One region of the Kitasatospora sp. NPDC048239 genome, then DNA from elsewhere that is predicted to be linked to it. Evidence: riboswitches for the same ligand, from Rfam matches in the RefSeq annotation. Region 1 holds a riboswitch; each other region holds the start of a gene.

The links. Region 1 has a riboswitch for thiamine pyrophosphate ahead of ACGFZP_RS10010 (purine-cytosine permease family protein). Riboswitches for the same ligand answer to the same signal wherever they lie in the genome.
Region 2: another riboswitch for thiamine pyrophosphate. It lies ahead of thiC (phosphomethylpyrimidine synthase ThiC); the one in region 1 lies ahead of ACGFZP_RS10010 (purine-cytosine permease family protein).
Region 3: another riboswitch for thiamine pyrophosphate. It lies ahead of thiO (glycine oxidase ThiO); the one in region 1 lies ahead of ACGFZP_RS10010 (purine-cytosine permease family protein).

What each region holds. Positions count from the first base shown of each region.
Region 1 covers NZ_JBICZP010000003.1:494,615-498,591, forward strand. The annotation lists gene ACGFZP_RS10000 (ATP-binding protein) at 1-521, opposite strand, end outside; gene ACGFZP_RS10005 (glycerophosphodiester phosphodiesterase family protein) at 837-1,661, opposite strand; gene ACGFZP_RS10010 (purine-cytosine permease family protein) at 1,745-3,085, opposite strand; TPP riboswitch at 3,219-3,367, opposite strand; gene ACGFZP_RS10015 (S1C family serine protease) at 3,713-3,977, shown strand, end outside.
Region 2 covers NZ_JBICZP010000003.1:259,394-263,370, reverse strand. The annotation lists gene ACGFZP_RS09000 (SPFH domain-containing protein) at 1-569, opposite strand, end outside; gene ACGFZP_RS08995 (hypothetical protein) at 800-1,006, opposite strand; TPP riboswitch at 1,103-1,237, shown strand; gene thiC (phosphomethylpyrimidine synthase ThiC) at 1,233-3,050, shown strand; gene ACGFZP_RS08985 (ice-binding family protein) at 3,276-3,977, opposite strand, start outside.
Region 3 covers NZ_JBICZP010000001.1:504,263-508,239, reverse strand. The annotation lists gene thiE (thiamine phosphate synthase) at 1-276, opposite strand, end outside; gene ACGFZP_RS02235 (Rv2175c family DNA-binding protein) at 276-641, opposite strand; gene ACGFZP_RS02230 (NAD(P)/FAD-dependent oxidoreductase) at 694-1,890, opposite strand; TPP riboswitch at 2,011-2,123, shown strand; gene thiO (glycine oxidase ThiO) at 2,126-3,286, shown strand; gene thiS (sulfur carrier protein ThiS) at 3,283-3,492, shown strand; gene ACGFZP_RS02215 (thiazole synthase) at 3,496-3,977, shown strand, end outside.

The DNA of each region.
Region 1 (3,977 bases):
TGGCGGGCCCGGGCGGGCAGCGCGGCCCACACCGTCACCTCGCCGGGCGCGTCGCGCACGCCCCAGTCACTCGACAACTGGTCGACGATGCTCAGACCCCGGCCGCCGCGCGAGCTCAGCGACGGACTGGCCGGCGACGGCCGGGTCTGCGCCCCGCCGTCGGTGACCTCCAGGGTGAGGATCCCGTCCGTGTGCATCTGCCAGCGCACCAGCACTCCGCCGGCGTCCTGCCCGGCATCGGCGGGGGCCGCGGACGCGCCGGTCGGCACACCGACCAGCACGCTGTCGACCACCTCCGCGCGGGCGCTGCGCCCGAGGGCGGGCAGCGGGCCGAGCGGCCGGGCATAACGACAGGCATTACTCAACAGTTCGGAAAGGATCAGAACAGCATCATCAATGACCGGCTCCGGTATCTCCCGGTCACCCAGATCTCGACGCAGTCGGCGCCGTGCGACCCCGACACTCGCTGGGCCGTGCGGCACTGCCATGGTCGATGAAGTCGGCACTTCACGCGCCACCATCAACGCCACCCCCGGACCTCCTTCAGCGTATGCCGAGGGATGGATGCCCCTTGGTAATGCGTCGGAAACGACCGCGGGCCGATCCCGCGCGGACATTTCAAGCCGTGCGACGCACGGTGCGCGACAGGTGATTCGGTGCTCACCCTGCGTTGTGAAAGCGCATAATTTCCGGCAAAGAACGTCGGCGAAACGTTTGATCCAGCCCCGGATCGATCGACCGGTCCGCTGGCCCGGCTCCAGTCGATCTGTGGGCGCCCTGGAGGCCGGGCACACCGGACGGGGGTGCCCGGCCCGGGTGGGAGCGCCCGGGCCGGCTCACCGGCCGAGCTGGGCCAGCACCTCCGCCGGGCGGTTGGTGATCAGCGCCGACACCCCGAGCTCCAGGCAGAGCTCCACGTCGGCCGGCTCGTCCACGGTCCAGACGTGCACCTGGTGGCCCAGCCCGCGCAGCCGCGTCACCAGCTCCGGCCGGGCCCGCACCAGGTCGATGCCGGGACCGGCGATCCGGGCCCCGCCCGGCAGCGGCGCACCCGGCCGCAGCCGGCCGCGCAGCGGCAGCGCGCTCTCGAACAGGAACACCCTCGGGTACTGCGGCGCGGCGGCGGCCACCCGGCCGAGCGCCAGCGCGGAGAAGCTCATGATGCGGGCCTGCGGGCGGTCGCCGTCCGGCGTACCGGTGATCTTGAACCGGTCCAGCATCCGCAGCAGCTCGGCCTCCACCCGGCCCCGGAAGCGGACCGGGTGCTTGGTCTCGATCGCCAGGTCCACCGGGCGCCCGCAGTCCGCGACCAGCTCCAGCAGGCTCTCCAGCCGCAGCACGCTCCGCAGCTCCGGGTCCGCGCTCGGCACGCCCGTCTTCCAGGCGCCGAAGTCGTGCGCCTCCAGCTGTGCCAGCGTCATCGCGGAGACCGTGCCCCGCCCGTCCGAGACCCGGCCGATCCGGCGGTCGTGGACGCACACCAGCTGCCCGTCGGCGGTCACCCGGACATCGCACTCGACGGCGTCGGCGCCCTCGTCGAGCGCCCGGCGGTAGGCGGCGAGGGTGTGCTCGGGCAGCGCGTGCGAGGAGCCGCGGTGGGCGATCACCTGGACGGGCGGCCCGGTGCGCGCCGTCGCCGGGGAGAGGTCAGGGCTGGTCACGCGTCCACGATAGGCGCCGGAGGTGACGCGAACGCGAAGACGGCCCCAACCTGCGGGGCCGTCTTCGGGTGCGGGCGCGGTGGTCAGCGCCGGCCGCGGGTCAGCGGGGTGAGCGCCAGGGTGGCCAGGGCGGGCACCAGGAAGCCGAACAGCGAGGCCGAGGTCCACTCCTGCGGCGTGAAGTGCAGCGCCTCCTGGAGGGACGTCCAGAAGTCCGTCCACCAGCCGGCGATCGCGGTCGGTGCGATCAGCTGGTAGACCGCGAAGCCGAGCGCCCACGGCAGCAGCATCAGCCAGCGGGAGGGCGCGTCGTCGGCGAGGTTCCAGCCGCGCCGGCCGGCGCCGAGGAAGTAGTCCACCGCCAGCACCGCGAACATCGGCACGAACACCGAGCCGATCAGGCCCAGGAAGGCGTAGTACGAGTCGGTGAACTCGGTGATCTGCAGTGCCAGCACGGTGATCAGCAGGCCGGTGGCGCCGGTCAGCACCCGGCGGTCGACCTTCGGCAGCAGGTTGTGGACCGACATCGCCGTCGAGTACACGTTGGCGAAGGACTGGTCGGTCTCGCGCAGCACCAGCACCAGCAGGAACGCCCAGCCGGCCCAGACCCCCAGGAAGGAGTCGAAGATCCGGGTCGCGTCGCCGCCGGACTGCAGCAGCGCGAAAAGGCCGAGCACGTAGCACCAGATCTGGGCGACGGTGTAGCCGGAGAAGCTCCCCCAGAACGCGGCGCGCGGGGTGCGCGAGTGCCGGGTGTAGTCGGCGGCCAGCGGCACGAAGGAGATCGAGACGGCGATCATCGCGTCGGTGGCCTTCAGGAAGCCGTGCCAGTTGCCCGCGCCCGGGTCGGGCACGCCCTGGCGGCCCAGCTGGACGGTGAAGTACACCATCGCGACCGCCACCGCCGCGGCCACGAAGCGGCGCAGTACGGCGATCGCCCCCAGCGGCCAGATGGTCAGCGCGGTGGTCACGGCGCCCGCCAGCACGACGAAGACCCAGCGGTAGCCCTCGGTGTGGGCGACGGTCTGCGCGCCCATCGCGATCACCAGCAGCTCGTACACGCCCCAGCCGAGGCACTGGACGATGTTCAGCACCGTCGGCACGTACGACAGGCGGGTCCCGAACAGTCCGCGCAGGTTGGCCATCGCGGGTGCGCCGGTGCGGGCGCCGATCAGTGCGGCCACGCCGAGCATCGCGGTGCCGACCACGGTGCCGGCCACGATCGCGGTCACGGCGGCGGCCAGGGACAGCTCGCTGCCCGGGGCGCCCAGCACGGTGGCGGCGGTGGTGAAGCCGATCAGGCTGACGCCGAGGTTCATCCAGAGCGCGAAGTGGTCCCGGAAGCGGAGCGTGCGCGGCGGCTCGGTGTCCAGCACCAGCGGGGCCTCGACCCGGCCCGCGGCCTGGTCGGGCCGGTCCAGCACCGAGGTCGCGGTCGCGGCGGGTGCACCGGCCGTGGAACCGGGCGCGCGGCCGTCGGCGTCCGAGTGAACGGTCGTGGACGGTTCGGGGAAACCCTTGGACGCGGACGCGCCCGAAGAAGAGGATGGCGAAGCAGGCGGCATGGCCGATACTCCCTACGCCGGCATTACCCGGACAGGTTCCGGCGGTCTGCGCCCCCTCGACGATCCGGCCACGGATCCCGTGACGTACCGTCGACCAGCGCACTCTCAGCCTGGTCGGTCCAAGCTCCCGCGTGTCAGTTTGGAGCGACAGGCTAACCGGCGGGGCGGTGAACGCCAAGGCCAGACGGCCTGCGGTCCGCATCGCGGGACGTCAGGGGTGTCCGTCGTGGACGGAGTGAACGGTGCGCCGGGGGGCACACCGGTCCGCCGTGCGGGGGCGTCCGGCCGGCCCGTCCGGCAGGTTCGTCCGGCAGGTCAGCGGTGCCGGTCCGTCCGGTTCGCCGAGCCGGTCTGCCTGGTTCGCCGTGCCGGTCTGTCTGGCCGGGCTAAGGATTCTTATGAGTTCTTCAGAGGGGTCCTTACGGCAATCGAATCGGGTGTGCGAAAAACTATGGTTCTTGGTCCTGTCAGCTATGGAGGTCGTCCGTGAGCACCGAGCGCGAGGTTGGGTCCACCGGGCCGCAGGGGGAGCAGCCCTCCGGCGGCCAGGGGGTGGTGGGCCCCGCTCATGACGGTCCGGCCCAGCAGGCCGAGCCTGCCGCCCCCGCCCCGGCGGCCGCTCCCGAGGCCCCTGCCACCGGCGGCTTCACGCCGACGCTGGCGTTCGGCAAGCTCAGCGCCCCGGAGCCGGTCGAGCCCCCGGCAGCCCCGGCGGCCCCGGTCGCTCCGGTCGCTCCGGTCGGGTCCGGGT
Region 2 (3,977 bases), 240 kb from region 1:
TTCTGGATGTACCCGGTCGGGTCGATGATCTCCTGGATCTGCAGCGAGTCGATGATCAGGCCGAGCTTCTCCATCTCGGAGCCCGACGCGGCCCGGGTCTCCCCGGTCAGCCGCTCGCGGTCGCGGATCATGTCCTCGACCGTCAACCCGCCGACGATGGACCGCAGATGACCGGCGAAGACGTTGTGGACCCGGTGGCCCATCATCTCCTGCTGGTCGAGGAAGCGGCGGGCGGCGTTGGCGATCGACACGGTGTCGTCGCCCACCTTGAAGATCACAACACCCTTGACGTGGACCGGGATTCCCTGCGACGTCACGCACTCGACGTCCAGGTCCGCCTCGTTCAGGTCGAGGGAGAGCTTGCGCACCACCTGCACGCCCGGGGTGACGAGCGTGCCCCGGCCGGTGACGATCCGGAAGCCCAGGCCCTCGCCGACACCCTCGGTGCGGTGCCTGGAACCGGAGATGATCAGGGCCTCGTTGGGCTCGGCGACCCGCCACATCAGCTTGAAGAGAACGATCAGGATGACGATGGAGGCGACGACCGCCCCCGCGATGCCGATCAGCATCGGCGAATTCCCCCTTCAGGGCACACCGGTCCCGTGGCTGCGCTCTGTTGCAGGATGGCGCGGAACGCGGTGGCAGCAGGGATTCTGCGCCTCTTGTGGATCAGTGGGAAGGACTTTTCGTCCCGACTTCGCACCAGGACCGTCAAGACCGCGTCAAGGCCGTGTCAGGACGGTGGCAGGACGGCGGTGTGACGGCGGTATGACGAGGCCGCCGAAGGGCGGCCGCGGCGTCAGCCCAGCGCGTGCGCGACGTAGACCGTCCGCGGCGGCTGGTACTCCACCACGACCACCGGCGTGCCGGGCGGCAGCACCTCGCCGGGCACGGCCGGGTACGCGAGGAACGCCTCCGTGCCCTGCCGTTCGCGGACGTGCAGCAGCACCTCGCCGACCAGACCCGGACCGATCCTCCCGGTCACCCGACCGGTCGCCCCCACCATGCCGCCAGTGTGCCAGCGCTTCCCACTGGCTGGAAGCCGTCTGGACCAGCGGCGATCCGCTCGCTACGGTGTTGGACGTCATGCGCAGGCAACACCGCCTGCGGACACGGGAGCTCGGAGCACCGGGCTGAGAGGGCGCTGAACGGCACGTCGGTGTACGTGCCAACCGCTGCGTCGACCGCAGGAACCTGACCGGGTAATGCCGGCGTAGGGAGTAGTAGGTCTGATGACCGCATTTGATGTACAGCCGCAGTCTGCCCGGACGTCCGCCGCCAGCAGCACCTCCACCGGCTACCCGACCCCGGCCTGGCGCAAGGCCTACCGCGAGGGCTCCCGCCCCGACCTCGCCGTCCCGTACCGCGAGGTCGTGCTCACCAACGGCCGGACCGTCCCCCTGTACGACACCTCCGGGCCCTACACCGATCCGGCGTACGAACCCGACGTGCGGCGCGGCCTGCCCGCCCTGCGCGACTCCTGGATCCGCCAGCGCGGCGACGTCGAGGAGTACGACGGCCGCGAGGCCCGCCCCGAGGACGACGGGATCAAGCACACCTCGCCGCGCGGCGGGAACCTGAAGAACCTGGACGCCGTCTTCCCCGGCCGGCCGCGCCGCCCGCTGCGGGGACGCGGCGGAGCGGCCGTCACCCAGCTCGCGTACGCCAAGCGCGGCGTCGTGACGCCGGAGATGGAGTTCGTGGCCCTGCGCGAGGGCCTGGAGCCGGAGTACGTCCGCGCCGAGGTGGCCCGCGGCCGGGCCGTCATCCCGGTCAACGTGAACCACCCCGAGGTGGAGCCGGCGATCATCGGCACCAACTTCCTGGTGAAGATCAACGCCAACATCGGCAACTCCGCCGTCACCTCCTCGATCGAGGAGGAGGTGGAGAAGATGACCTGGGCCACCCGCTGGGGCGCCGACACCGTCATGGACCTCTCCACCGGCCGCAACATCCACACCACCCGTGAGTGGATCCTGCGCAACTCCCCCGTGCCGATCGGCACCGTGCCGCTCTACCAGGCACTGGAGAAGGTCGACGGCCGGGCCGAGGACCTGAGCTGGGAGGTCTACCGCGACACCGTCATCGAGCAGTGCGAGCAGGGCGTCGACTACATGACCGTCCACGCCGGCGTGCTGCTGCGGTACGTGCCGATGACGGCCCGTCGCAAGACCGGCATCGTCTCGCGCGGCGGCTCGATCATGGCCGCCTGGTGCCTGGCGCACCACCAGGAGAACTTCCTCTACACCAACTTCGAGGAGCTCTGCGACATCCTCGCCGCCTACGACGTCACCTTCTCGCTCGGTGACGGCCTGCGCCCGGGTTCGATCGCGGACGCCAACGACGAGGCGCAGTTCGCCGAGCTGCAGACCCTGGGCGAGCTGGGCCGGATCGCCCGCGAGCGCGACGTCCAGGTGATGATCGAGGGCCCGGGCCACGTCCCGATGCACAAGATCAAGGAGAACATGGACCTCCAGAAGGAGATCTGCGACGAGGCGCCGTTCTACACCCTGGGCCCGCTCACCACGGACGTCGCCCCCGGCTACGACCACATCACCTCGGGCATCGGCGCCGCGATGATCGCCTGGTGGGGCACCGCGATGCTCTGCTACGTCACGCCCAAGGAGCACCTGGGCCTGCCCAACCGGGACGACGTGAAGACCGGCGTCATCACCTACAAGATCGCCGCGCACGCCGCCGACCTGGCCAAGGGCCACCCCGGCGCCCAGGAGTGGGACGACGCGCTCTCCGACGCCCGCTTCGAGTTCCGCTGGGAGGACCAGTTCAACCTGGCCCTCGACCCGGAGACCGCCCGCTCGTTCCACGACGAGACGCTCCCGGCGGAGCCCGCCAAGACGGCCCACTTCTGCTCGATGTGCGGCCCGAAGTTCTGCTCGATGAAGATCTCCCAGCAGATCCGCGACGAGCACGGCGACGGCTCCAGCGCGGTCGCCTCCGGCTACGACGCCGAGGCACTGGCCGGCATGCAGGCCAAGTCCGAGGAGTTCGCGGAGCACGGCAACCGGGTCTACCTCCCGCTGGCCGACTGACCGTCGCCCGTATCGCACCGGTCCGCGCTCCGGAGGGGGGAGCGCGGACCGGTGCGTGCAAACGTCGTCAGGCGTCCCAGGTGGTCACGATCGGCTCCGGCCAGTCCTCGGCCGTCGCTGTGAGATTCGCCGACAGTATCGCGGGCAGTAGGGACCGGCTGCCGGCGACGTACTTCAACGGGGGCTCCTGGGCGTCGTCCTTGGCGTCTCCTGCTGGGGCAAGCCCTAGTGCCGTCGGCGGGCTGCGGCTCGGCCGCTTCGCCTCACGAGGATGACAAGTCCACCGCCCAGGGCGATGGCTACCGCCGAGCCGACCACGATGTTGATCGATCCGCCTGCGCCGGTGGCGGCGAGTGCCTGATCCGACTCCTTCGGGTGCTGAACGGCGCTGGCTGGTACGTTGCCGCCCTGTTCGTGACCGCCTTGAACGGCGCTGGCTGGTACGTTGCCGCCCTGTTCGTGACCGCCTTGAACGGGACCGCCGCCCTGCTCGTGACCGCCCGGCACGTTGCCGTGGTTGCCCTGGTCGTTCCCGTGATCACCTTGCTCGTGACCGCCGTGCCCCTGGCCACCGTGACCGCCTGGCGATTGGGGCGGTCCTGCGGGCCCTGCCGGTCCTGCGGGCCCTGCCGGGCCTGCGGGTCCCGCCGGGCCTGCAGGTCCGGGTACTCCGGGTGAGCCGTTGGCGCCGGGTGAGCCGTTGGCGCCAGGGAGTCCGTTGGCGCCGGGCGAGCCGTTGGCGCCGGGCGAGCCGTTGGCACCGGGTGAACCGTTGGCGCCGGGTGAACCGTTGGCGCCGGGCGAGCCGTTGGCGCCGGGCGAGCCGTTGGCACCGGGCGAGCCGTTGGCACCGGGCGAGCCGTTGGCACCGGGTGAACCGTTGGCGCCGGGCGAGCCGTTGGCGCCGGGCGAGCCGTTGGCACCGGG
Region 3 (3,977 bases), on a different contig from region 1:
GAGGTGCAGCACCTCGGGGCGGGCCGCGTGCGCGACGTCGGCGCGGTCGTTGACGGAGAGCAGCCGGCCGTGCCGACGGCAGGCGTCGGCGAAGACCTCCAGCGCCGCGAGCTCCTGCCGGGCCTCCAGGCCCTTGTCCCGCAGCTGGACGATGTCCACGCCGCCGGACAGCGCCGCGTCGAGGAACTGCTCCAGGTCGCCCTGCTCGCGACGGGCGTCGGTGCACAGGTAGAGCCGGGCGTCGGCGACCCGCCGGCGCAGGGTGTCCGCCGCCATCAGATCAGCATCGCCTGGGCGCGGCGCTTCACCTCGGTGCCGCGGTTCTCCTGCAGCGCCTGGATCGGGCTGCCGGGCAGCGACGGGTCCTCGGTGAAGAGCCACTCCAGGATCTCCACGTCGTTGTACCCGCAGTCGCGCAGCACCGTCAGGGTGCCGGACAGGTGCTTGACCAGCCCGGCGCCGTCGATGAACGCGGCCGGCACCTGGAGCGACTTGTTGGGGCCGCGCCGGACGGCGATCAGGCCGCCGTTCTTGACCAGGTCGCGCACCTCGGTGACCCGGACCCCCCACTGCTCCGAGATGTCAGGCAGGTACATCCACTCGGTGACCAGGGATTCAATCTTGCTTTCGATCTCACTCACGCCACCAGACTGCCACCTCCGCGGCCCGCCGCGCACCAAACGGCCGTCCGCGCTACCCCGCGACGGCCGACTTCAGCGGTACGGCGGGGTCCGCCGCGCGGGCCGCGTCCAGTGCCGTGCCGCGCTCGATCAGCCGCCGCCCCTGGGTCAGATCGCGCGGGCGGTCCACCGTGAGCAGGGCGCGCAGCACGCCGTCGCGCAGCCAGAGCACCGCCCAGGTCGGGTCCTGCGGGGAGCCTCGGCGGACGATCTCGTCGCCCTCGCCGTGCTGTCCGGCGTACTGCACCATCCGGCCGAACTGCTCCGACCAGAAGTACGGCACCGGGTCGTACGGCGCGTCCGAGCCGAGCACGGAGGCGGCCGCCGCCTCGCCGGACTGCAGCGCGTGGTCCCAGTGCCGGACGGCCAACCGGGCGCCGGAGCGCACCGAGGGGTAGCTGATGCAGTCCCCCGCGGCGAAGACCCCGGGCAGGCCGGTGCGCAGCCGCTCGTCCACCAGGACGGCGCCGGCGGCGTCCAGTGCGACCCCGGAACCGGCCAGCCAGCCGGTCGCCGGGCGGGCCCCGATCCCGACCACGACCTCGTCGGCGGGCAGGTGCGAGCCGTCCTCCAGCAGGACCGCGCCAGGCTCCACGGCCGCGACGCCGACGCCGCAGCGCAGCCCGACCCCGGCCTCGGCGTACCAGGCGGCCATCGCCCGGCCGATCTCGACGGGCAGCGCGGCGGGCACCGGTGCCGGGCCCGTCTCGACCACGGTGACCTCGCAGCCGGCCGTCCGGGCGGCGGTGGCCACCTCGGCGCCGATCCAGCCCGCCCCGACCAGCACCAGGCGCAGGCCGGGCCGGAGCAGGGCGCGCAGCGCCAGCGCGTCGTCCAGGGTGTGCAGCAGATGGGCGCGCTCGGCGCCGGGCAGGGCGCGCGGGGCGGCCCCGGTGGCGATCACCAGGGCGCCGTACGGCAGGTCGCCGCCGTCGGTGTGCAGCGTGCCGGGGGTGAGGCCGGTGGCGCGGCGGCCGGTGAGCAGCTCGACGCCCAGGTGCGCGAGGTCGATGTCGAGGGTGGTGGCGTCGGCCTTGCCGAGCAGCACCTCCTTGGAGAGCGGCGGCCGGTCGTACGGCGCGTGCGCCTCCTCGCCGACCAGGGTGATCCGCCCCTGCCAGCCGCCCCGCCGCAGCCCCGCGGCGCACTGCGCCCCGGCCAGTCCGGCACCGACGACGACCACCCGATCCGTCCCGCTCAGCTCTCCCACGCCGTCACTGTACCCAGCCGTCCCGGACGCCCGAACCGGCCCCCGGACGGGCCCGGGGTGCGGGCGCCGTCCACCCTTCGTACGCGCCTTCGGCGGCGGCAACCCCCGGAGTTAAGGTGGGGGCACCATCACGGGAGCCCGGCGAACCGGGCTGAGAGGCGGGCTGGCACGGCCCGCGACCGTCCGAACCTGATCCGGGTCATTCCGGCGAAGGGAGAGAGCGACCTTGACACGCTTGGCTCCGGGTACCCACGCCGACGTCCTGGTGATCGGCGGGGGCGTCATCGGCCTCGCCGTCGCCTGGCGGGCGGCACAGCGCGGACTGCGCAGGATCGTCGTGGTCGACCCGCACCCCGGCGGCGGCGCCGCCCGGGTCGCGGCGGGCATGCTCGCACCGGTCACCGAACTCCAGTACGGCGAGGAGCCGCTGCTGCGCCTCGGGATGGCCTCCAACGAGCGGTACGCCGCCTTCGCGGCCGAGCTCACCGAGGCGAGCGGCGGCGAGGACACCGGTTACCGCCGGTGCGGCACCATCGCCGTCGCCCTCGACTCCGACGACCGCGAGGAGCTCCGCGAGCTGCACGCCTTCCACGGGCGGCTCGGCCTGGACTCGCACTGGCTGACCGGCCGCGAGGCCCGCAGGCTCGAACCCATGCTGGCCCCCGGGGTCCGCGGCGGCCTGCACGTCACCGACGACCACCAGGTGGACGGCCGCCGGCTGCTGACGGCGCTGCTGCGGGCCGGCGAGGCCGCGGGCGTCGCCGGCCACCGTGCCGAGGCGGTCGAGCTGCTGGTCGAGGGCGACCGGGCGGTCGGTGCCCGGCTGAGCACCGGCGAGACGGTGACCGCCGACCGGACGGTGCTCGCCGCCGGCCCCCACAGCCATCTGCTGCCCGGTCTGCCCGCGGGCGTGCTGCCCGCGATCCGCCCGGTCAAGGGCCAGATCCTGCGGCTGCGCGTCCCCGCGCCCTACCGGCCGTTCCTCTCCCGCAACGTCCGCGCGGTGGTCCGCGGCCGGCACCTCTACCTGGTGCCGCGCGAGGACGGCGAGCTGGTGATCGGCGCGACCAGCGAGGAGCAGGGCTACGACACCACCGTCACCGCCGGCGGGGTGTACGAGCTGCTGCGCGACGCCCACGAGCTGGTCCCCGGCATCACCGAGCTGCCGCTGGTGGAGACCTCTGCCGGCCTGCGCCCGGGCTCGCCGGACAACGCGCCGCTGATCGGTCCGACCGCACTGCCCGGCCTGGTCGCCGCCACCGGGCACTACCGCAACGGCGTCCTGCTCACCCCGGTGACGGCCGACCTGGTCGCCGAGTACCTGGCCACCGGCACGATGCCCGAGCTCGCCGGACCGTTCTCCCCCACCCGCTTCACCACGAAGGTCCCCGCATGAGCGAGATCGAACTCACCGTCAACGGCGAGCCCCGCCAGGTGCCCGCCGCGACCACCCTCGCCGAGGTGGTGGCCGCCCTCAGCCAGGCCAACTCCGGCGTCGCCGCCGCACTCAACGAAGCCGTGGTGCCCCGTGGTTCGTGGCCGCTCACGCGGCTCTCGGCGGGCGACCGGGTGGAGATCCTCACCGCCGTCCAGGGGGGCTGAGCGATGACCGACGCCCGCCTCGGCGACGACAAGGACACCCTGACGATCGCCGGCACCGCCTTCGGCTCGCGCCTGATCATGGGCACCGGCGGCGCCCCCAGCCTGGAGGTCCTGGAGCAGGCCCTGCGGGTCTCCGGCACCGAGCTGACCACCGTCGCGATGCGCCGGGTCGACGCCACCACCCAGGGCTCGGTCCTGGACGTGCTCACCCGCAACGGCATCCGCATCCTGCCCAACACGGCCGGCTGCTTCACCGCCGGGGAGGCCGTGCTGACGGCCCGGCTGGCCCGCGAGGCGCTCGGCACCGACTGGGTCAAGCTGGAGGTGATCGCCGACGAGCGCACCCTGCTGCCGGACCCGATCGAGCTGCTGGACGCCGCCGAGACCCTGGTCGACGACGGCTTCACCGTCCTCCCCTACACCAACGACGACCCGGTGCTGGCCCGCAAGCTGGAGGACGTCGGCTGCGCGGCGATCATGCCGCT